3 regions of the Arthrobacter sp. NamB2 genome follow, and region 1 is predicted to be linked to each of the others. Evidence: riboswitches for the same ligand, from Rfam matches in the RefSeq annotation. Region 1 holds a riboswitch; each other region holds the start of a gene.

Region 1 (6,698 bases):
CCTTCGAGCATTCGTTCGCGGGCCTGGTCCAGGGAGACGTTCTTGTGCGCCCGGAGCCGCGCATATTCGGCGGCGAACTCCTCGCGCAGTTCCGAGGCCGCCGGGTCGATCAGGGTGAGCCCGGTGAGATCGATGCCCTGGCCCGCTGCGCGCTCGCGAACACGCGCCTCCGGGCCGAGGACGGTGAGGTCGCAGACGTCACGGCGGCGGAGGATCTCGGCGGCCTTCAGGACGCGCACGTCCTCACCCTCGGGAAGCACGATGTGCCGGCGTTCCGACCGTGCCCGCTGAATCAGCTCGTGGAGGAAGCGCAGCGGGGTGATGGTGACCGGGCGGGGCAGCTCGAGGCGCTCCAGCAGTTCGTTCTCGTCGACCTGCCGGGACCAGGCTCCGAGCGCCGCTGCAGCCTTCCGGCGGAGCCCGCTGGCGATCTCGCCGCGCACCTCGCTCACGCGGCGCGCCGCGGTGTAGGTGTCGTCGTCGAGCGAGAAGACCGGGAACGGTGCCTGCGCGAGGAGGGCGAGGATGTTCGGGTCCGGCGCGAGCCCTCCGGTGAGGATCATGCCGGAGGGGACCGGGAACTCGGGGGAGAACGAGGACGCCAGGGTCGCCACGAGGACGTCCGCGCGATCACCCGGCACGATCACGAGGGCGCCGTCCGTCAGCAGGTGCAGGAAGTTGCCGACGTTCATGGCGGCGACGCGCACGCTGGTGACGTCCCGCTCCAGGTTGGAGTTGCCGGCGATCTGCCGTGCTCCCAGTTCCGTCGACACCTCGGAGACGGTGGGCTGCGAGATCTCGGTCAGTTCCGGGATGACGTAGACGGGGCGGCCGGAGCGGCCCGGGCGGACGTGTTCGCTGATCGCGGTCACGGCGTCGTCCGCCGCCCGGTTGACCATCATCGCCAGGAGGGACACCTTCGCGGCGTCGAGTTCGCGGCGGGCGACGTCGACCGTGTCCGCCGCCTCCTCGACCGACATGTCCTTGGCCCCGACGACGGCGAGGACCATGGCACCGAGGTTGTTGGCGAGACGGGCGTTGAGGTCGAACTCCACAGCGGCGTCGTTGCCGGAGAGGTCCGTTCCCTCGACGATGACGACGTCGCACTCCGCCGCGATCTCGCTGTAGATGGCGACGCAGCGGGCGTCGATTTCGGCGCGGTCGCCCGTCACGAGGAGGGCGCGGGCCTCGGCGCGGGTGAGGCCGCCGCGGGCACGGTTCGCCGGGAGGTCGAACGCACGCTGCATGAGGCGTACCATCGGATCCGCGGCAGGGTCGCTGCCTTCGACGATGGGCCGGAAGAACCCCACGCGGTCGGCGTGCCGGTGCAGCATGTCGGCGAGGCCCAGGGAGATCAGGGACTTGCCGGAGCCGTTGGTCATGGCGCTCACATATATTCCGCGGGTCATGGGGCCAGTCTTGCAGGGTCCTCTGGTGCCCGCCATAACGGGTATCACGTCGTCGGGAACGCCCCTCGGGGTGCCGGCACGGTGCTGGTGGTCGCTCGTTCCGCCCCTTGCGGGCGTTTCTTCCCCGCCGGACTCCGCCCTGTCATCAGCGGAGCGGCGCCCGGGTGTCCGTGTCCGGCCCCCGGTACCCGCCCAGTGCGACGAGCAGCCCGGCGATGACGAGCAGGACGGCGACCGGCCCGTAGGTGCCGAAAGCCTCCTGCAGGGGCGGCAGGTAGTAGGGGTAGAGCGCCGGGACGACGATCGACAGGCTGTAGCCGAGCCCGTAGCCGCTGGACCGGACACCCCCGGAGAACCGTTCCGACAGGTAGGCGCCGACCGGCCCGTAGACCGAGACCGTCACCACCTGCAGGGCGGCGCAGAGAGCGATGACGGCAACGGGGGAGTCGACGGCGAAGATCGTTAGGAAGGCCAGCGGAGCCAGGACGGCGGCCAGCAGTCCGAAGCCGATGAAGAAGCGGCGCCGTCCCACGAGGGTGGACAGGTGTCCGCACAGTGCCATGGCGACGGCCGAGACAGCTGTGGCGCAGAGCAGGGCGAGGGTGACGCCGCGGCCGTCGAAGACCTCGGCCCGCGTGAGTTCGGCCGTGAGGGTGGGAATCGCCATATAGGTCAGGAGCCAGAGACCGGTCATCAGGATGAAGGTCTGCACGAACACGCGGCGGTCGGGTCCCACGAGGACATCCCGCAGGGGCGAGGCCGGTGCGGGGGCCCGGTGGGAGGCGGGAACGTCCGCCACCTGGCGCCGGTAATACCCGAGCATGACAAGAGCCAGGATTCCTCCGACGACGAACGGCACGCGCCAGCCCCAGGCCGCGTAGGACGCCGGATCCAGGACGGCCAGCAGGACCAGGACGAGGGCTGCGATGGTTGCGTTGGCAACCGGCGACATCGCCATGATCAGGCCGCTCGCCAGTCCCCGTCGCCGCGGCGCGGACCACTCCATGGCCAGCGGAACGGCCGAGGTGTACTCGCCTCCCAGGAACACCCCGCCGAGGAACCGCAGGGTGAGGATCAGCGCCACGGTGCCCCAGCCCAGCACCTCGTGACCGGGTACGGCGGCGATCAGCAGGGTCGTTGCGGCGATGCCTGCAAGGGCGACCCTGGTGGTGGCCGTCCTTCCAACGCGATCGGCGACGGGCCCGAAGATCGCCGCTCCGAGGGGGCGTCCGATGAGCGTTGCCGTGAACACGAGCCCGGCGGTCGCGATGACGTTCTCCGCGCCCAGCAGGGTACTCGCAGCCGGCGCGAGGGCGATGACGGGCAGGAAGATGTCGAACTGGTCCACGAAGTTCCCGAGGATCCCACCGCGGACCGCATGACGTGCCCGCCGGTGGTCGGCGGCCTGTACGCCGCTGGTGGATGACATGGAGGAATGGGGCATTGCATTCTCGCTTCCTTCGCCGGCATGATCCGGAGCAGGTTCGGCGGTCGAAGCTGCAGCAGCTTCCTCTCAGCCCTTGCCGGGGCTCCCGCGGGAATAGGTGGCTCCATCCTGCCACGTCTGCAGGCGCACCCCTTGACCCGGTCCATTCCCCCGCGTAACGTACAACCACATGGTTGTAGGACGGGCGAGCGAGGACGAGGTGGACCGCCTTTTCCACGCGCTCGCCGACGCGACACGGCGGGACATCGTGGCGCGCGTCCTGGTCGCCGAGTATTCGGTATCCGGGCTGGCCGGGCAGTACGACATGAGTTTCGCCGCGGTGCAGAAACACGTGGCCGTGCTCGAGCGGGCCTCACTCGTCACGAAGGAGAAGCGCGGACGGGAGCAGATCGTGAGCGGACAGGTCGACGGCGTGCAGCGCGCGCGCCGCCTGCTGGACGACTACGAGAGGATCTGGCGGCAGCGGGTCGATCAGATCGCGGACATCCTCGCCGAGGATGCCGGGGATGAGGACTAGGAAGGCAGCATCATGGCAGTCATCAGCACCCAGAAGGACACCGAAGCGCTCAGCTTCAGGCTCGTCGCCGAATTCGACGCCGGGGTGGAGCGCGTGTGGCGGATCTGGGAGGACCCGCGCCAACTCGAACGGTGGTGGGGCCCGCCGACATGGCCCGCGACGTTCGACGCCTACGAGTTCGAACCCGGTGGCCGCGCGGCCTATTTCATGACCGGGCCCGACGGGGAGAAGGCCCGGGGCTGGTGGCGCATCACCGGCATCGAGGCGCCCCATCGCCTGACGTTCGACGACGGGTTCGCCGACGAGAACGGCGACCCCGTGGCGGAGATGGGCGAGACCCACGCGACGGTGGAGCTGGAGGACCTCGGTGGACGGACGCGCATGACCATGACGACCACGTTCGAATCCCTCGAGCAGCTCAACCAGATGGTCGAGATGGGCATGCAGGAGGGGCTCACGCTCGCCCTCGGGCAGGTGGACGTTCTGCTCGCCGAGGACGCTCCCGTCTGACCCGCCTGCCCCCGCCGGAGGAGGGCTCGACGCCGTCTCTGCCGCAACCGCCTGGCTGACGCGGCTCCACGCGCCGCCCGGGAGGGCCCGACGCACTCGCGCCGCCGTCCGGAGAACCGGGCGGCGGCGCGTGGAGTGGATCGATGTGGCCGCGCGGGCCACGCCGCAGGAGAGCCTGGATCCTAGGCCGTGGCGGTCTTCGGCCGACGGTTCGGCAGGGCGAGCTTGAAGATCTTCGCCCAGGTGGAGCCGACCTGCTTGGGCAGTGGACCCGTGGTGTACGGCAGATTGTACCGCGAGCAGATGTCCCGGACCTTCACTGCGACCTCAGCATACCGGTTGGAGGGCAGGTCGGGGAAGCAGTGGTGCTCGATCTGGTGGGACAGGTTGCCGGTCATGAGGTGCATGAACTTGGAACCGGAGATGTTGGCGGAACCGATCATCTGCCGCACGTACCAGTCGCCGCGGGTCTCGCCGTCGACCTCCTCCTCCGTGAACGTGTCCGTACCGTCCGGGAAGTGGCCGCAGAAGATCACGGCGTGCGCCCAGAAGTTGCGGATGGCGTTGGCGGCGAGGGTGCCGTAGAGGGCCTGCTTGCCGGAACCGGTCAGCATCGCGACGGCGGGAGTGGCCGCGTAGTCCTTCGCGAACTGCTTGAAGGCTTTCTTGCCCAGCGCCTTGAGGTCGCGGTTCATGTCCTCCTTGGACTTGATCCCCTCCTTGTACTCCGGGATCTCGAGGTCGTACAGGGCGATGCCCCACTCGAAGACCGGCGCCAGGATCGCGTTGTACAGCGGGTTGCCGATGTTGAAAGGGCGCCACGGCTGGTCGGGGTCCATGCGGAGCAGGTTGTACCCGATGTCCTTGTCCTTGCCGATGACGTTGGTCCAGCGGTGGTGCAGGTCGTTGTGGGTGTGCTGCCATGAACGCGCGGGCGTCACGAAGTCCCACTCCCAGGTGGTGGAGTGGATGTCCGGATCGCGCATCCAGTCCCACTGGCCGTGCAGCACGTTGTGGCCGATCTCCATGTTCTCGAGGATCTTGGCGATGCTCAGCATCGCGGTACCGGCGAAGAAGGCGGGCTTGTACTTGCTGAACAGGAGCGTGCCGCGGCCCGCGAACTCGAGGCTGCGCTGCACTTTGATGACGCGGCGGATGTAGGCGGCGTCGGTCGCTCCGCGCTTGGCGAGGATCTCGTCACGCACGGCGTCGAGCTCGCGGCCGAGTTCCTCGACCTGCTCGTCCGTCAGGTGCTTCGCTGCATCGGGACGGACCAGTGGGTGCCCGGATGCCGCAAGGGCGCCGGGGCGGGTCAGCGTGGTGGTCATGGGGACTCCTCTGGTGGGGGACTAAAGGTCGAGGTTGACCGGCCCGGCGGCTGCCGAGACGCAGGTCTGAATGAGCTGGCCGGGCTCGTTGTGCAGTTCACCGGTCCGGAGGTCACGGACCTGACCGGACCGCAGCGGGATCAGGCAGCTGTGGCAGATGCCCATGCGGCAGCCGCTCGGCATCAGGATGCCGGCGTCCTCGCCGATGTCGAGCAGGGGGGTGTCGCCGTCCGCCTGGACCTCGCGGTCGGACTGCTCGAACGTGACGAGGCCTCCGTCATGGCCGGCGCCGGCGGTGAGGTCCGTGGTGAACCGCTCGATGGTGAGCGTGCCGCTCGGGGCCGCCTGTGCGGCCGCTCCTGCTGAGACCCCCGGCACGGCGCGGGCGGTCTCGAGGGCGGCCTCACGCTCCCACAGCTCCTCCGCGGCGTTCAGGAACCCTTCGGGCCCACACGCGAAAGCGGCACGGGACCGCCAGTCCGGGCAGAGATCCGCGATGGTCTTCGCCGTGAACTCGAGCCTGCCGCGCGCGCTCGTGAACCAGTGGCGCACGGTGAGGTTGGGGAACTGGTCGGCCAGCTCGTCGAGTTCCTCGCGGAACAGGCTCTTCTCCGGCGTGCTGTTCGAGTTGATGAGCACGACGTCGGCGTCCGGTCGGCGCGGGATGAGCGTGCGGATCATTGACATGACCGGGGTGATGCCGCTGCCTGCCGTGAGCATGAGCAGCGACCTCGGGTGCTCGGGCAGGATGAAGTCGCCCTGGGGTGGCGCGAGAAACAGTATGTCACCCGGCTTCGTATCGCGGACGAGTACATGCGAGACGGAACCGGCGTCCTTCACGGTGATGGCGGGATCGTGCCCCGCCGCGTTGCTCAGTGAATAGGACCGCCACTGGCGCACGCCGTTCAGCTCGACGCCGATGCGCGCCCACTGCCCGGCCTGGTGCGCGTGCCAGCCCTTGCCCGGGCGGAAGTAGATGGTGGCGGAATCCTCGGTCTCGCGCACCACGCGGGTTACGACGCCGCGGAGCTGACGGGAGGAGTGCACCGGGTCGAAGAGTGACAGGAAGTCTTCCGGGGTGAGCGGGGTGATGAGCGCGTTTGCTGCTCGCGCCAGCTGTTTGAACCGGATCATTGGCTTAACGCTATAACCTCTCCCGCTAAATTTCTTCGCTTACGGCATACAGTTGATGGAGCAGGATTATCTTGACGTGATAGACGGAAGAGGAATATGGATCCGGCCCAGGCAGCACTTGCTCCACCCGAACCGCCCTGGCTCGCGCTGCCGCCCGATGTCAGTGACAAGCTGCGTCCCCTGACTCCGGACCTCGTCGAGGCGATCATCCAGACCGTTCCCCAGCTGGTTCCTGCCTACGCCCGGCCGATCGAAGGCGACTTCGGACGGGGACTGCGCCTGGGAGTGGCCGTCGCCCTCGAGCGGTTCCTCGACCTGCCGGGTACGAGGCTGCCCGCCCTGTCCGACCAGAG
Region 2 (6,698 bases), on a different contig from region 1:
TGATGGCGACGGCGGCGAACAGCTTGGAGACGGGGTTGGCCCGCACCAGCGTCCTCCCGGTCAGAACGGGTGTCAGGTAGTCGTTGCTCACTGCGCCACCAGCCGTCCCGCGCCATCCGCGATGCGCAGGGTCGCGCCGCCGAGCTCCGCGATGTACTCGGTGTCGTGGGTCACCGAGAGGACGGCGACGCCGTCGTGGATCAGTTCCCGCAGCAGGGTGACGAGCTCTGCCCAGGTTCCGGCGTCCTGCCCGAAGGTCGGTTCGTCGAGGATCAGGATCCGCGGTGCCGTGGCGAGCATCGTCGCCACGGACAGCCGGCGCTTCTCCCCACCGGACAGCGTGAAGGGATTGGCCTCCAGCAGGTGGGTGAGGCGAAGACGCTCGGCGATGTCGGCGGTGCGTCGTGGGTCGTCGTTCCCGCCGACCCTCCGCGGGCCGAACTCGAGTTCCTCGGACACCGTCGCGGTGAGGAACTGGTGCTCCGGCTCCTGGAAGACGGTCCCGATGCGCTGCACGAGCTGCGACGAGCGCCACCGGAAGGGGTCGGTGCCGGCCGTGCCGGCGAGGGTTTCCGACGCGTCGAGCCTTCCCGAACGCGGGCGGAGCAGACCGCCGAGGGTGAGGGCCGCCGTGGACTTCCCGGCACCGTTCGGCCCGGTGATGCTCAGGGCTTCCGCAGTCCGCACCTCGAGCCGGAGGCCCTCGACGGCGGCTGGCCCCCGCTTCGTCCGAGCGACGGTCAGGTCGCGGCTCGACAGCAGTACCTCCCCGCCTGTGCCCGGCAGGGGGCCGCCGACGGGAGGCTGCCAACCCGGGACCCACACGCCCGCCGCGGCCAGGCGGTCGCGCGTGCGTTCCTGACCCAGCACCGCTGCGGGCGCGCCGTCCGCGAGGACCCCTCCCCCGGCGTCGAGCACGATCACGCGGTCGACGACGTCTGCCCACACCGCGACCCGGTGCTCCACGACGACGAGCGTCGCCCCGGTGCGTTCGAGGACACGGACGACGGCGTCGCGCACCTCCAGCACGCCGTCGGGGTCGAGGTTCGCGGTGGGTTCATCGAGCAGGAGCAGCCCCGGTTCCATCGCGAGGACGGCAGCGAGCGCCAGGCGCTGCTTCTGCCCGCCGGACAGCGCAGTGGTCGGGTGATCGAGTGGAAGGTCCAGCCCGACGTCGTCGAGCGCGCGTCCCACGCGCTGCCAGATCTCGTCGCGGGGCACGGCGAGATTCTCGGCGGCGAAAGCGACCTCGTCACCCACCCGTGCCAGGACCACCTGCGTCTCAGGGTCCTGCAGCACCAGCCCTGCACGTCCCCGTGCGGCGGCGGGCGCGGCGTCGTCGAGCAGCAGCTCGCCCTCCTGCTCGCCTTCGTCGCTGGATCCCAGCACCCCTGCCAGCCCGTGCAGCACGGTGGACTTGCCGGCACCGGACGCGCCGAGAAGCAGCACCCGCTCCCCCGCCTGGATGTCGAGGTCGAGGTGGCGAGCCGCGAAAGCTCTGCGGCCGGCATGGCGCCAGCCCCAGCCCCGGGCACGGACGTGCACTGCTCCCGGGGCCGGAGCGTGCGCTGGTGTCACACGTCCGCCGTGCGGCCGGCCGCGAACGAGGACAGCACCCCGGTCTTCGCGAGTCCGCGCATCGCCAGCCAGGACAGCAGCCCTGCGATGACGACTCCCGAGATCGCGGCGAAAAGCGTGTATATGAGCTTGAACTCGATCGTCCAGAGCGCGTTGTACATGATGTTCTCGCTGATCGCGAGGGCGAGGCCTGCGACGAGGCCGGCGAGCAACGCCACGGGCAGGTTCCACTTCCGGTACAGGAACAGCAGGAAGACCAGTTCTGCCCCGAGTCCCTGGATGAGGCCGGACACCAGGACGAGGATGCCGAACTGCGTGCCGATGAGGGCCGATACCGCCGCTGCCAGCACTTCGCAGTAGAGCGCGGCTCCGGGCTTGCGGATGATGAGTCCGCCCAGCACACCGGCGATGAGCCATCCGCCGGAGTACAGGCCCGCCAGGGGCGGGAACCCTGCGGTGAGCAGGCTGATGCCGGAGTAGCCCGCGGACCAGGCGAAGAAGAGGACGCCGACGGCGACCGCGATGACCGAGGCCACCACGATGTCGACGACGCGCCACTGGCTTGAGCGCGGGGTGGTGCCCTTGAGGGCTGTTGGTGAAGCCATGATGATTCCTCCTGAGGTACAGGAGGGGATAGCGCGGGGCTGCAGCGGAGGCAGCGCACAGCACTCTGAGAACTCGACTCCCTTCGCCGGTACTAGCCGGATCAGGTTCGAGGGTCTGCGGCGGTCCGCACTCTCAGCGCCCGTTCCGCAGCCAGCTGCGGATCGGCGCTCCCCTGTCGTTTGTTGGTTGAGCGCTACCGATCCTACACCTGCTGCCTACTCCCTGCATGGCTCCTGAGCCGCGGTTAGGCTAGGCGCAGGACTATCGGATCAAAAGGAGAAACCATGCAAGTAGTGTTCAAATTGCTCGGTGTAGGCATGAGCGTCGGTGCCGGATACGTGGGGACGAAGCTCGTGGACTTCCTCTGGGAGAAGATCACGGGCGAGGCGCCCCCCAAGAGCAAGGACGGGCTGGAAAACACCCTGCGCTCCGCCCTGGTCTTCGCCATCATCTCCGGAGCCGTCAGCACCACCATCCAGGTGCTGACCAACCGCTCCACGCAGAGGGCGATCGAGCGATTCGCGAAGACCCGCGACCTTACCTGATACGCATCATCGGGAGGAGGGGCACGAGCCGTCGTGCCTCTCCTCCCTTTTCATGCCTCCTTCTCGGACTGCCATGGCAGCCCTTCGGGTCGCCGACAACCCCCTCGAGCGCGCAGTGGACCGGTGAGGGGTAGTGGGTCGTCCTGCTCCCGTACGGGCAGTGCGCTCGCAGGGATGACACCGTTCGCCTGCCGTTCCTACTCAGGGATGACGCGCCGGCCGCGCCATCGGCCTAGCGTTGAAGGGTCGGAAGAAGGAGGAGACATGCGGTTCGTCCACAGCAGGGCCCTCTGGTTCCTTGCCACCATCCTTGTCGTGACCCCGATCCTCGTCGCAGCACACACCGAGACCGGCCGGGCGCTGCAGTCCGCGGTCCTGTACAGCGTCGTGACGGCAGCGGCCATCGGGAGCCTGAACGCCTCGCTCCTGGGCCGGAAGCAGCCCGCCCGCCCGTAGCCCGTGGACTGCCGCAACGCGGAAGCAGGAATGACGAGAGGAAGTATCGCGCGGGATGACTGGCCTGTTCAGAGCCGGCCGAAAGCATCCGTTCCATGGGCCCGAAGATCCATCAGGATGGCGTAGGGAGCTCCTGCGACCAGGTCAGCAGCGCGCTCGAGAACATCGGCCACATGCCCGCACGGACTGTCGTGCCCTGCGCCCAGGTCAGGGGGGCCATGCCAAGGGCGATCATGCCGGGGCGGGCCCTGCCATTAGATGTTTTCGGGATCGTGATTGTTTGTGTGCCCCTAGCTCCATGCCGCGCTGAGCCGAGTCTACGGATAGAAGAAGGGCTCCGAGTAGGTGGCTGCCGGGCCTCTGGATTCCGGTCGCGGCCACGTGCAAGGACGACGGCGGCCGGCCCCTGGGCAGGAGGGAACCGGCCGTCGTCGTCCTGCTCTTAGGAAACGGACCTAAGCTTCGGACACCTGCGCTGCAAGATTGGCCAGCGTCGAGTCCAGCGCGTCCTGCGACACCTCAGGGAAACTCAGCTTCTTCAGGGTTTCCCTGTCAGTAACGCCGGACCAGTCGTAGGTGACGGACACCTCGGTGGAACCGGGACCGGCTGTCTCGAACCGCCACACCCACTCCCACCCCGGAGGCTCCTCCCCCGCCGGCGCAGTTTTCCATGCGAGTAGCTTGTTCTCGTCATAGCCCACCACATGGTTGTCCGTCTGATAGTCACCGCCCATCTTGTCCCAGTTCTGGTTCATGGTGAACATCTGGCCCACGGCGGTGATGCGGTCGGACTTGCTGTCCGACTGCACCATTCCGGAGCCGTCCAAGGCAGCGTGGTGCGCCGGATTCGAAAGGAAGGTGAAGATGGCGTCGGCCGGTGCATCGATCGTGCGGCTTGCAGAGATACGTGTGTCGTTCATCGAGCGCGTGCTCCTTCGGATTGTGGGAGACGGGTTTTACTTCGCGTCGCCCGGCGAAGATTCATCGGGGATCGAGCCTGCCATCGACTCTATGCCCTCGCCGGTGTTACGTGTGTCCTGCACGCGCCTTGCCATTCATCACCACAGGACCCCTTGAGGCCGCTATAGATGGCGCGGTGTTCTGCGTGACCGAGCGCTGGCTGCCGAACGGAACGCTGCATCACGACTCGGCTTGGCCCAACGGACATGCCGAAGGAACCTGCGGATTCAGCAGGCGGACATCGGCGCTATGAAGTCTGGATGTTCACTGACGTGCAGCAGCGCCCGGTATCGGGGTACCCCCCGACGCCGGGCGCTGCTGTTTTTTCATGTCCTGGTGTGTCCCTCCCTCACCAGGGAGGACCATACCAGGGGTGTATCGGACCTACTGGTCCTTGCGGCGTGTCCTGGCCACGTCCAGTGCGCCGGCTCCGAGGAGCAGGGCCGAGAGACCACCGAAGATGACCGCACCGGCAGCAAGGTCGGCTGCGGTCGTCGTGTAGGTCGCGGTGCACGTGACCGACTGGCCCGGGATGAGCGCTGCTGCGCCCTCGGGGCACTTGATGGCCGACAGCGCAACGGCAATCGGCGCCCTGAACGCTTCGCTCATCGGGCGGAAGCAACCAACCAACTCACTCGAGCCGTTCGACCGGAGCCGGAGAACGGAAGGACCGCTTCCTGCGGGAGCAGTCCTTCGTGGGGATGCAGCACGCCGCTAGCCGGCGACCACTGCAGGCTTCTCTGCCTCTACCGCTGCCCTGTGCCTCTCGATGCGCGCCTGCTGCAGCGGAGTCTTCCTATTCACGAACCATGCGCCACCGAGAAGGAGGAACCACAGCGGAGCCACGACGAGGGCCAGCCGGGTGTCGTCGGCCTGCGCGAGGGCCACGAGCATGAACAGGAAGAACGCCAGCACCACGTAGGGCATGAAGGCAGAGCCCGGCATCTTGAACGCGGACTGCTCGTGACGCTCAGGGTGGCGGCGTAGGAAAGCCAGGTAGCTGATGAGGATCATCGACCAGACGAACATCGTCAGGACCGAGGCGACGGAGGTGACGATCGTGAACGCACCGATCACGGAGTCGCCCGAGTACAGCAGGATGAGCCCGGCCAGCAGGAAGATGCAGGAGAACAGCAGCGCATTCTGCGGAACCTTCCGCGAGCTCAGCCTCCCGAAGGACCGAGGGGCGTTGCCGTCGTGTGCGAGCCCGTACACCATGCGCGACGTGGAGTAGATGCCCGAGTTCGCGCTTGAAGCCGCGGAGGTCAGGACGACGAGGTTGACGACGACGGCGGCGATTCCGAGCCCCGCGAGGGTGAACATGCCGATGAAAGGGCTGGTGGAGGCGTCGATGGTGCGCCACGGGTTGACCGCCATGATGACGATGAGAGCACCTACGTAGAACAGCAGTACGCGCACGGGAATCGAGTTCACGGCGCGGGGCAGTGTCTTCTCGGGATCCTTGGTCTCGGCCGCAGCCGTGCCGACCAGTTCGATACCGGCGAAGGCGAAGATCGCGATCTGGAATCCGAGAATGAAACCGAACAGCCCGTGCGGGAACATTCCGCCGTCGTTCCAGATGTTCGCGAGTGCGGCGACCTGCCCACCGGGCGAGGTGAAATGCGTGGCGATCATGACGATCCCGGTGACGATCAGCGCGAGGATCGCCACCACCTTGATGATGGCGAACCAGAACTCTGCCTCGCCGAAGGCCTTCACCGTCGGCAGGTTCAGGAGCAGCAGCACCACGGGGGTGGCCAGCGCCGGTATCCACAGCGGAGTGCCCGGGGCGAGGATGTCGACGTAGCCCGCAATGGCCACGATGTCGGCGACACCCGTGACGACCCAGAGGTGTAGTAGGACCATCCGGTGAAGAAACCGGCCCAGGGACCGAGCAGATCCCCGGCGAAGTCGCTGAAGGACTTGTACTCGAGGTTCGAAAGCAGGATCTCTCCCATGGCGCGCATGACGAAGAACAGCATGAAGCCGATGATCATGTACACGAAGATCACGGACGGCCCCGCGAGCGAGATGGTCTTGCCGGAGCCCATGAAGAGACCCGTGCCGATGGCACCGCCGATGGCCAGCAGCTGGATGTGCCGGTTGCTGAGCGCACGCGTCAGCTGCGGGGATCGACTATGGTCTCCTGCGCCGGATGCAGCGGAAGTATGCACGGAGAGTGCGGGATCAGACATGTGGGCAAATTTTCCTTCCCCACGCGCAGTCACACGGACTGGCTGAAGGTGCGCGGGCTGGATGAATGTGACAGACATAGAACCCTGAACGGTGTGTGGTCTGGAGTCAAATCACAGGGGTGCCCGCACTGCACCTCGGGCCGGGACGGGCAGGCACTGGGCTCCGCCGGGCCTTCTCATGCCGTAGTGAGGACGACATACTGACGGCATGAGCATCCTCGACACAGCGCAGATCCTCGACGCCGGCCTCGACGATTGGCGCAAACTGGCGCAGGCGCTGCACGCCCGCTTCCTGACGCGCGACTTCTCCGCGGGCCTGGCCTTCGTCTCGGCCATCGGTGAACTGGCCGAGGAGGCG
Region 3 (6,698 bases), on a different contig from region 1:
CGTGCTGCCCAGCATGGAGGCCGCCTTCGTCGACATCGGACGAGGCCGGAATGCGGTGCTCTACGCAGGCGAGGTCAACTGGGACGCCGCGGGCCTCGACGGCCAGCCGCGGCGTATCGAACTCGCGCTGAAGTCGGGCGATCCCGTCCTCGTGCAGGTGACGAAGGATCCGGTGGGCCACAAGGGGGCGCGGCTGACGAGCCAGATCTCGTTGCCCGGACGCTACCTGGTCTACGTGCCCGGCGGATCCATGACGGGCATTTCCCGCAAGCTGCCGGACGTCGAGCGGAACCGCCTCAAGCGCATCCTCAAGGACCGCCTGCCGGAGAACGCCGGTGTGATCGTCCGTACTGCGGCCGAGGGCGCCAGCGAGGAGGAGCTCACGCACGACATCAACCGCCTCCGGGCGCAGTGGGAGGAGATCGAGCGCAAGGCCGGCTCCACGAAGACCCTTGCGCCCGAGTTGCTCTACGGCGAGCCCGACCTCACCATCAAGGTGGTGCGCGACGTCTTCAACGAGGACTTCTCGAAGCTCGTCGTCTCGGGAGAGGATGCCTGGGACACCATCGAGGCCTACGTCATGTACGTGGCACCGGACCTCGTCGGCAGGCTCGAGAAGTGGACGAGCGATGAGGACATCTTCGCTGCATCGCGCATCGACGAGCAGATTGCGAAGGCCCTGGACCGCAAGGTCTTCCTGCCGTCGGGTGGGTCCCTCGTGATCGACCGCACCGAGGCGATGACCGTCGTCGACGTCAACACCGGCAAGTTCACGGGTAGTGGCGGCAACCTCGAAGAGACGGTCACGAAGAACAACCTCGAGGCGGCCGAAGAGGTCGTCCGCCAGCTGCGGCTCCGCGACATCGGCGGGATCATCGTCATCGACTTCATCGACATGGTGCTCGAGGCCAACCGGGACCTCGTGCTCCGCCGCCTCGTCGAGTGCCTCGGCCGGGACCGGACCAAGCACCAGGTCGCCGAGGTGACCTCGCTGGGCCTGGTCCAGATGACGAGGAAGCGCATGGGTACCGGCCTGCTCGAAGTCTTCGGCGAGGATTGCGAGCACTGCGCAGGACGCGGCGTCGTCACCCACATGGAGCCCGTCGAGCACCGCCGTTCCGCGACCGTCCCCGAGGCACAGCAGCAGGTGCGCCAGGACAAGCCGTCCCGGAGCGAGCGCAAGCGCAATCGGGGCCGTGGTGGTCAGCAGCAGGATGAAGGCATCGCACTGCCACCGGCACCGGTGGCGGAGAGCCCGGACCGGGCCGCCAAGGCGGAGGCGGCCCGTGCCGCACTCGCCAGCATCGCGGCCGCCACCCACCATGCCCACGAGGAGTCGGCCGAGCAGGCGACCGCGGAGCCCGATGTCCAGGTGACCGAAGCCGTCCTGACCATCAACGGTGAGACCGTGACGCTGCCGCGCGCGGACAGCCGTCGGCCGGAGATGCAGGACAGTCAGGCCGAGCCGGCGACGCGGCTGACGCTCGACAGCCTCAGTGAGGCCTTCAACAGGAGGCCCGCAGCGGATGATGCCGGACGCGAGGACGAAGTGCCCGAAGCGCCGGCCACCGCCGGCGGAGACAGTGCGGAGGAGGAATCCGCCGTCGTTCCTCCACGCACCGACGTAGCCGCCCGCCGTTCCCGTCCGCGCCGCGTAGCACGCAGTGCGCAGGGCGCAGCGGACACGACGATCGAGACGCTGGGAGCGGGAGCCGCCGGCGAGCCTTCCGGGACGCGTCACGTCGCCAAGGGTCAGCCCGTCGTGCGGAAGCCCGAAACCGCCGCTGCCGAGCCGCTGATCTTCGGCGTCGGTGTGCCCGCCTCGGAGCTGTAGGCGCTGACGGGCACGGACGATCGTCCGATGCCCGTCCACCCCGGAGGCCGGAGTCCGTCAGGGCTCCGGCCTCCGGTGTCCCCGCAGCTTCCCACCCTGCTCCCGTCCTGCTCCTGCCCTGCTCCCGAGCGCGGCCGTCCGGCTGGGATAGGCTTGTCTGTGACACGGGGTGCCCTGCCGGATGCGGGGCTGAGATCAAACCCGTCGAACCTGATCTAGTGGGCGCACGCGCCCGTGGCCTAGCGGAGGGATGTCACCCATGGATACTGTCCGTGCACCGGGGACGAAGAACAGCTCGCGGATTCCGAACGTGCTCAGCATCGCCGGCTCTGATCCGAGCGGCGGGGCCGGCGTCCAGGCCGACATCAAGAGCATCAGCGCGAACGGCGGCTACGCGATGGCCGTGCTGACGGCCCTGACGGCGCAGAACACGCAGGGCGTGTCGGCCGTCCACACGCCGCCCGTAGCCTTCCTCCGTCAACAGCTCGACGCCGTCGCCGAGGATGTGGCCATCGATGCCGTGAAGATCGGAATGCTCGGCAGTGCGGACGTCGCCCGGGCGGTCGCCGAGTGGCTCGACGACGTCCGCGTGCCGGTCGTGGTGCTGGATCCGGTCATGGTCGCGACCAGCGGAGCCCGCCTGCTCGACGACGACGCCGTGCGCGCCGTCGTGGACCTGGCCCGGCGGGCGTCCCTGGTCACCCCCAACGTCCCCGAACTGGCGGTGCTGGTCGGCGCCGAACCGGCGACGTCGTGGTCCGATGCCCTGGAGCAGGGGAGTGTCCTTGCCGCACTGCTGGATACGCGTGTCCTGGTGAAGGGTGGGCACCTGCCGGGGGAGCGGTGCCCCGACGCGCTCATCCTTCCGCCCGGGCGGCCTGCGGACGCGGTCGCCTTCGACGGCGTGCGGATAACGACGGCGAACACCCACGGGACAGGCTGCTCACTCTCCTCAGCCATCGCCACACGATACGCGGTGACGTCGGACTGGCCCGCCGCGGTGCGTGAGGCGAAGTTCTGGCTGGAAGGAGCGCTGCGCGCGGCGGATCACCTGGAGGTGGGTGCAGGCAGCGGACCCGTGCACCACTTCCACTCCGCATTCCACGCCGCCGGCACGGGGTCGCACGAACGATTCACCGACCTGGCATGGAGGCGGAGCACAGCCACCCGTCGGCACATCCTCGACCTCCCCTTCGTTCGCGCCCTGACCGATGGCAGCCTCTCCACCGCCGACTTCGCCCACTACCTGCAGCAGGACGCGCTGTACCTGCGCGAGTACTGCGGTGTGCTCGCCAGGACTGCAGCCATGGCTCCGACGGACGACGAGCAGCTCTTCTGGTTGTCGGCCGCGACGTCGTGCCTCCGGACCGAGGCAGAGCTGCACAGGACCTGGCTGGATGCGGCGGGCTTGCGCTTCGGCGAGGGCGAAGCCGGACCCGCCACGCGGGCCTACTGCGATCACCTGACGGCCACCGCCGTCCGTGGTTCCTACGCTGAGCTCGTCGCGGCCGTCCTGCCGTGCTTCTGGCTCTATGCGGCCGTCGGCGACTGGATCCAGGAGCAGGTGCGGTCGCCGCTCGAGGGCAGCGATACCCGGCACCCGTATGCGGACTGGATCGCGACCTATGCGGACGCCGACTTCGCGGCAGCCACCGAGCGTGCGAAGCAGATATCGGACGAAGCGCACCGTCGCGGCTCGGCAGCCGAACGGGAGGCCATGCTCGCGGCGTTCCTCCGGTCCGCAGCCTACGAGCGGGACTTCTTCGACGCGCCCCGGGTCCAGCGGCTGCCCGCCGCGACCCGGGAGCCCGCTGATTTGCGGGAAGACGCTGTTCTGACGTAATCTGGACCCTCGGTGCACTCGCCTGTTAACCGGCATGTCCGGCGGCAACTGTGCAGGGATTCCACATTGCGCATGATGTCCACCGACACCGGCAGCCCCAGGGCAGCGGCGGTCGTGGACGCGCAGCGCGGATCCGGCACGAAGGGCGACCTCCAGGATTGCTGCCAGGGCGCACCCAGGTTTTTTCATCAGAAGTCAAGATTGTCGAGAGAAGTGAGTTCCCAAGTGGTGTACGCGATTGTCCGCGCAGGCGGCCGCCAAGAAAAGGTTTCTGTAGGAGACCTCGTTACCCTTGACCGCGTCACCGGTCAGGCAGGAAGCACGTTCAAGCTGCCCGCCCTCCTTCTGGTAGACGGCGCCAAGATCACCTCCGCAGCGGAGGACCTTGCGAAGGTCACCGTCACTGCCGAGATCGTCGAGAATCTTCGTGGACCGAAGATTGTCATTCAGAAGTTCAAGAACAAGACCGGCTACAAGAAGCGCCAGGGTCACCGTTCGGAACTGACCCGCGTCAAAATCACAGGTATCGCGTAGTCCCTCCGGGCTCCGATCGGTCAAGCAGACACTTCAGCGAAGGCAGGCATAACTCATGGCACATAAGAAGGGCGCAAGCTCCACTCGCAACGGCCGCGACTCGAACGCACAGTACCTCGGCGTCAAGCGCTTCGGCGGCCAGGTCGTCAAGGCCGGCGAGATCATCGTCCGCCAGCGTGGCACCCACTTCCACCCGGGCGCCAATGTCGGCCGCGGTGGCGACGACACCCTGTTCGCACTCGAAGCAGGTGCCGTCGAATTCGGTACCCGCCGCGGACGCAAGGTCGTCAACATCGTAGGTGCGGCAGCAGAGTAATCTGCCTGCTGAGCATGCACTGACCGTGCACCGAGCATTCGGGTGGGGTGAGCCTCTTCGGCTCGCCCCACCTTCTTTTAAGCCGACCAGGGTCGGCACAGTGAAGCATTTGTAGAAGGAGACCGACGTGGCGAGCTTCGTTGACCGCGTAGTCCTGCACGTATCCGGAGGCACCGGTGGCCACGGCTGCGTCTCCGTCCACCGCGAGAAGTTCAAGCCCCTCGGCGGGCCCGACGGCGGCAACGGCGGCGATGGCGGCGACGTCATCCTCCGCGTCGACCACCAGACGACGACACTCCTCGATTACCACCACGCCCCCCACCGGCACGCCACGAACGGCGGCAACGGCATGGGTGACTGGCGCGGCGGCAAGAGCGGGGAGACCCTCATCCTGCCCGTGCCCGACGGCACCGTCGTCAAGACGAAGGACGGCGAGGTGCTCGCCGACCTCGTGGGAGACGGCACCGAGTTCGTCGTCGCCGCGGGCGGTCAGGGCGGTCTCGGCAATGCCGCGCTGTCGTCACAGAAGCGCAAGGCTCCCGGATTCGCGCTGCTGGGCATCCCGGGCGACGAGCGCGACGTCGTCCTCGAACTCAAGTCCATCGCGGACATCGCCCTCGTGGGGTTCCCGTCCGCCGGCAAGTCCAGCCTGATCGCAGCCATGTCCGCTGCGAGGCCGAAGATCGCCGACTACCCCTTCACGACCCTCGTGCCGAATCTCGGCGTCGTCGAGGCCGGATCGACGCGATTCACGATCGCCGACGTCCCAGGGCTCATCGAGGGCGCGAGCGAGGGCAAGGGTCTCGGCCACCACTTCCTGCGCCATGTGGAGCGTTGCGCCGCCCTCGTGCACGTCCTGGACTGTGCAGCCCTCGAAGCGGACCGTGATCCGCTCAACGACCTCGCGATCATCGAGCGCGAGCTGGAGAAGTACGCCGTCGACATGAGTTTCGCTGGGCCCGACGGCGACGTCGTCCCCCTGAACGAGCGCCCGCGGCTCGTCGCCCTCAACAAGGTGGATGTACCCGACGGCAAGGACATGGCGGGCTTCGTCCGCCCCGAGCTCGAAGCACGCGGCTACCGTGTGTTCGAGGTGTCCGCGTCCAGCCACGAGGGGCTGCGCCAACTCGGCTTCGCCATGGCCGAGATCGTCGAGAACGCCCGGAAGGCCGTCGCGACAGCACCGCCGAAGGTCGCGCCTCCCGTCCTGCGGCCGCGCGGCGTCAACGCTGCCCCGTTCCGGATCCGCAACGAGGAGAAGGACGCGCTGCCGCTGTTCCGTGTCCTCGGCGAGAAGCCCGAGCGCTGGGTCAAGCAGACGGACTTCACCAATGACGAGGCAGTCGGCTATCTCGCGGACCGCCTCGCGAAGCTCGGCGTGGAGGAGCAGCTCTTCAAGTCCGGAGCCAAGCCGGGCGACACCGTGGTGATCGGCGAGGGTGACGGCGTCGTCTTCGACTGGGAGCCCACGATGATGGGTGGCGCCGAACTGCTCGCCGGACCGCGTGGCTCGGATCTGCGCCTCGCCGAGTACATCCGGCCGACGCGCGAGCAGAAGCGCGAGGAGTACCAGGAGCGGAAGGACGCCAAGGCCGCTGCCCGGGCCGACCTCGAGGCCGACCGCAAGGCCGGTATCTGGACCGAGTCCGTGCAGAACCGCAAGCGGACTGCCCCTGCCCGGCAGGAAGCAGACGCCGAGTCCCAGGACTAGGCGCGCGTGGCCCCGGAACAGTCCCGGCAGCCGCTGGCCTCCCGCTCGGGGCTGGTCGCTGCGGGCAGGATCGTCGTCAAGGTCGGTTCGTCGTCGTTGACCTCCGTCTCCGGAGGCATCTCCGGCGAGGCCCTCGTGGGCCTCGCCGATGTCCTCGCCTCGCGGCGCACCGCCGGCACGGAGATCATCCTGGTGTCCTCGGGAGCGATCGCCGCGGGTCTGGCGCCCCTGGGCCTCGCCCGCCGACCGTCCCAGTTGTCCACGCAGCAGGCGGCCGCGAGTGTGGGGCAGGGCCTGCTGATGGCCCAGTACTCGCAGGCATTCGCAGCGCACGGCGTCACGGTGAGCCAGATCCTGCTGACCGCTGACGACCTCATCCGGCGATCGCACTACGCCAACGCTCACCGGGCCATGGAGCGGCTCCTGAATTTCGGTGTCGTCCCCATCGTGAACGAGAACG

What was found. Region 1 has a riboswitch for thiamine pyrophosphate ahead of FDK12_RS04130 (MFS transporter). Riboswitches for the same ligand answer to the same signal wherever they lie in the genome.
Region 2: another riboswitch for thiamine pyrophosphate. It lies ahead of FDK12_RS15315 (ECF transporter S component); the one in region 1 lies ahead of FDK12_RS04130 (MFS transporter).
Region 3: another riboswitch for thiamine pyrophosphate. It lies ahead of FDK12_RS09380 (bifunctional hydroxymethylpyrimidine kinase/phosphomethylpyrimidine kinase); the one in region 1 lies ahead of FDK12_RS04130 (MFS transporter).

What each region holds. Positions count from the first base shown of each region.
Region 1 is NZ_SZWI01000002.1:98,225-104,922, reverse strand. It holds gene pta (phosphate acetyltransferase) at 1-1,409, opposite strand, end outside; gene FDK12_RS04130 (MFS transporter) at 1,555-2,838, opposite strand; TPP riboswitch at 2,848-2,955, opposite strand; gene FDK12_RS04125 (ArsR/SmtB family transcription factor) at 3,026-3,373, shown strand; gene FDK12_RS04120 (SRPBCC domain-containing protein) at 3,386-3,883, shown strand; gene FDK12_RS04115 (fatty acid desaturase family protein) at 4,066-5,211, opposite strand; gene FDK12_RS04110 (ferredoxin reductase) at 5,233-6,345, opposite strand; gene FDK12_RS04105 (PucR family transcriptional regulator) at 6,442-6,698, shown strand, end outside.
Region 2 is NZ_SZWI01000010.1:41,358-48,055, forward strand. It holds gene FDK12_RS14690 (energy-coupling factor transporter transmembrane component T family protein) at 1-91, opposite strand, end outside; gene FDK12_RS14695 (ABC transporter ATP-binding protein) at 88-1,578, opposite strand; gene FDK12_RS15315 (ECF transporter S component) at 1,575-2,183, opposite strand; TPP riboswitch at 2,245-2,368, opposite strand; gene FDK12_RS14700 (DUF4235 domain-containing protein) at 2,469-2,729, shown strand; gene FDK12_RS14705 (hypothetical protein) at 2,994-3,185, shown strand; gene FDK12_RS14710 (SRPBCC family protein) at 3,641-4,105, opposite strand; gene FDK12_RS14715 (hypothetical protein) at 4,530-4,754, opposite strand; partial or broken gene FDK12_RS14720 (amino acid permease) at 4,860-6,340, opposite strand; gene FDK12_RS14725 (4a-hydroxytetrahydrobiopterin dehydratase) at 6,549-6,698, shown strand, end outside.
Region 3 is NZ_SZWI01000004.1:133,697-140,394, reverse strand. It holds gene FDK12_RS09385 (Rne/Rng family ribonuclease) at 1-1,834, shown strand, start outside; TPP riboswitch at 1,990-2,102, shown strand; gene FDK12_RS09380 (bifunctional hydroxymethylpyrimidine kinase/phosphomethylpyrimidine kinase) at 2,094-3,677, shown strand; gene rplU (50S ribosomal protein L21) at 3,903-4,211, shown strand; gene rpmA (50S ribosomal protein L27) at 4,267-4,527, shown strand; gene obgE (GTPase ObgE) at 4,655-6,238, shown strand; gene proB (glutamate 5-kinase) at 6,245-6,698, shown strand, end outside.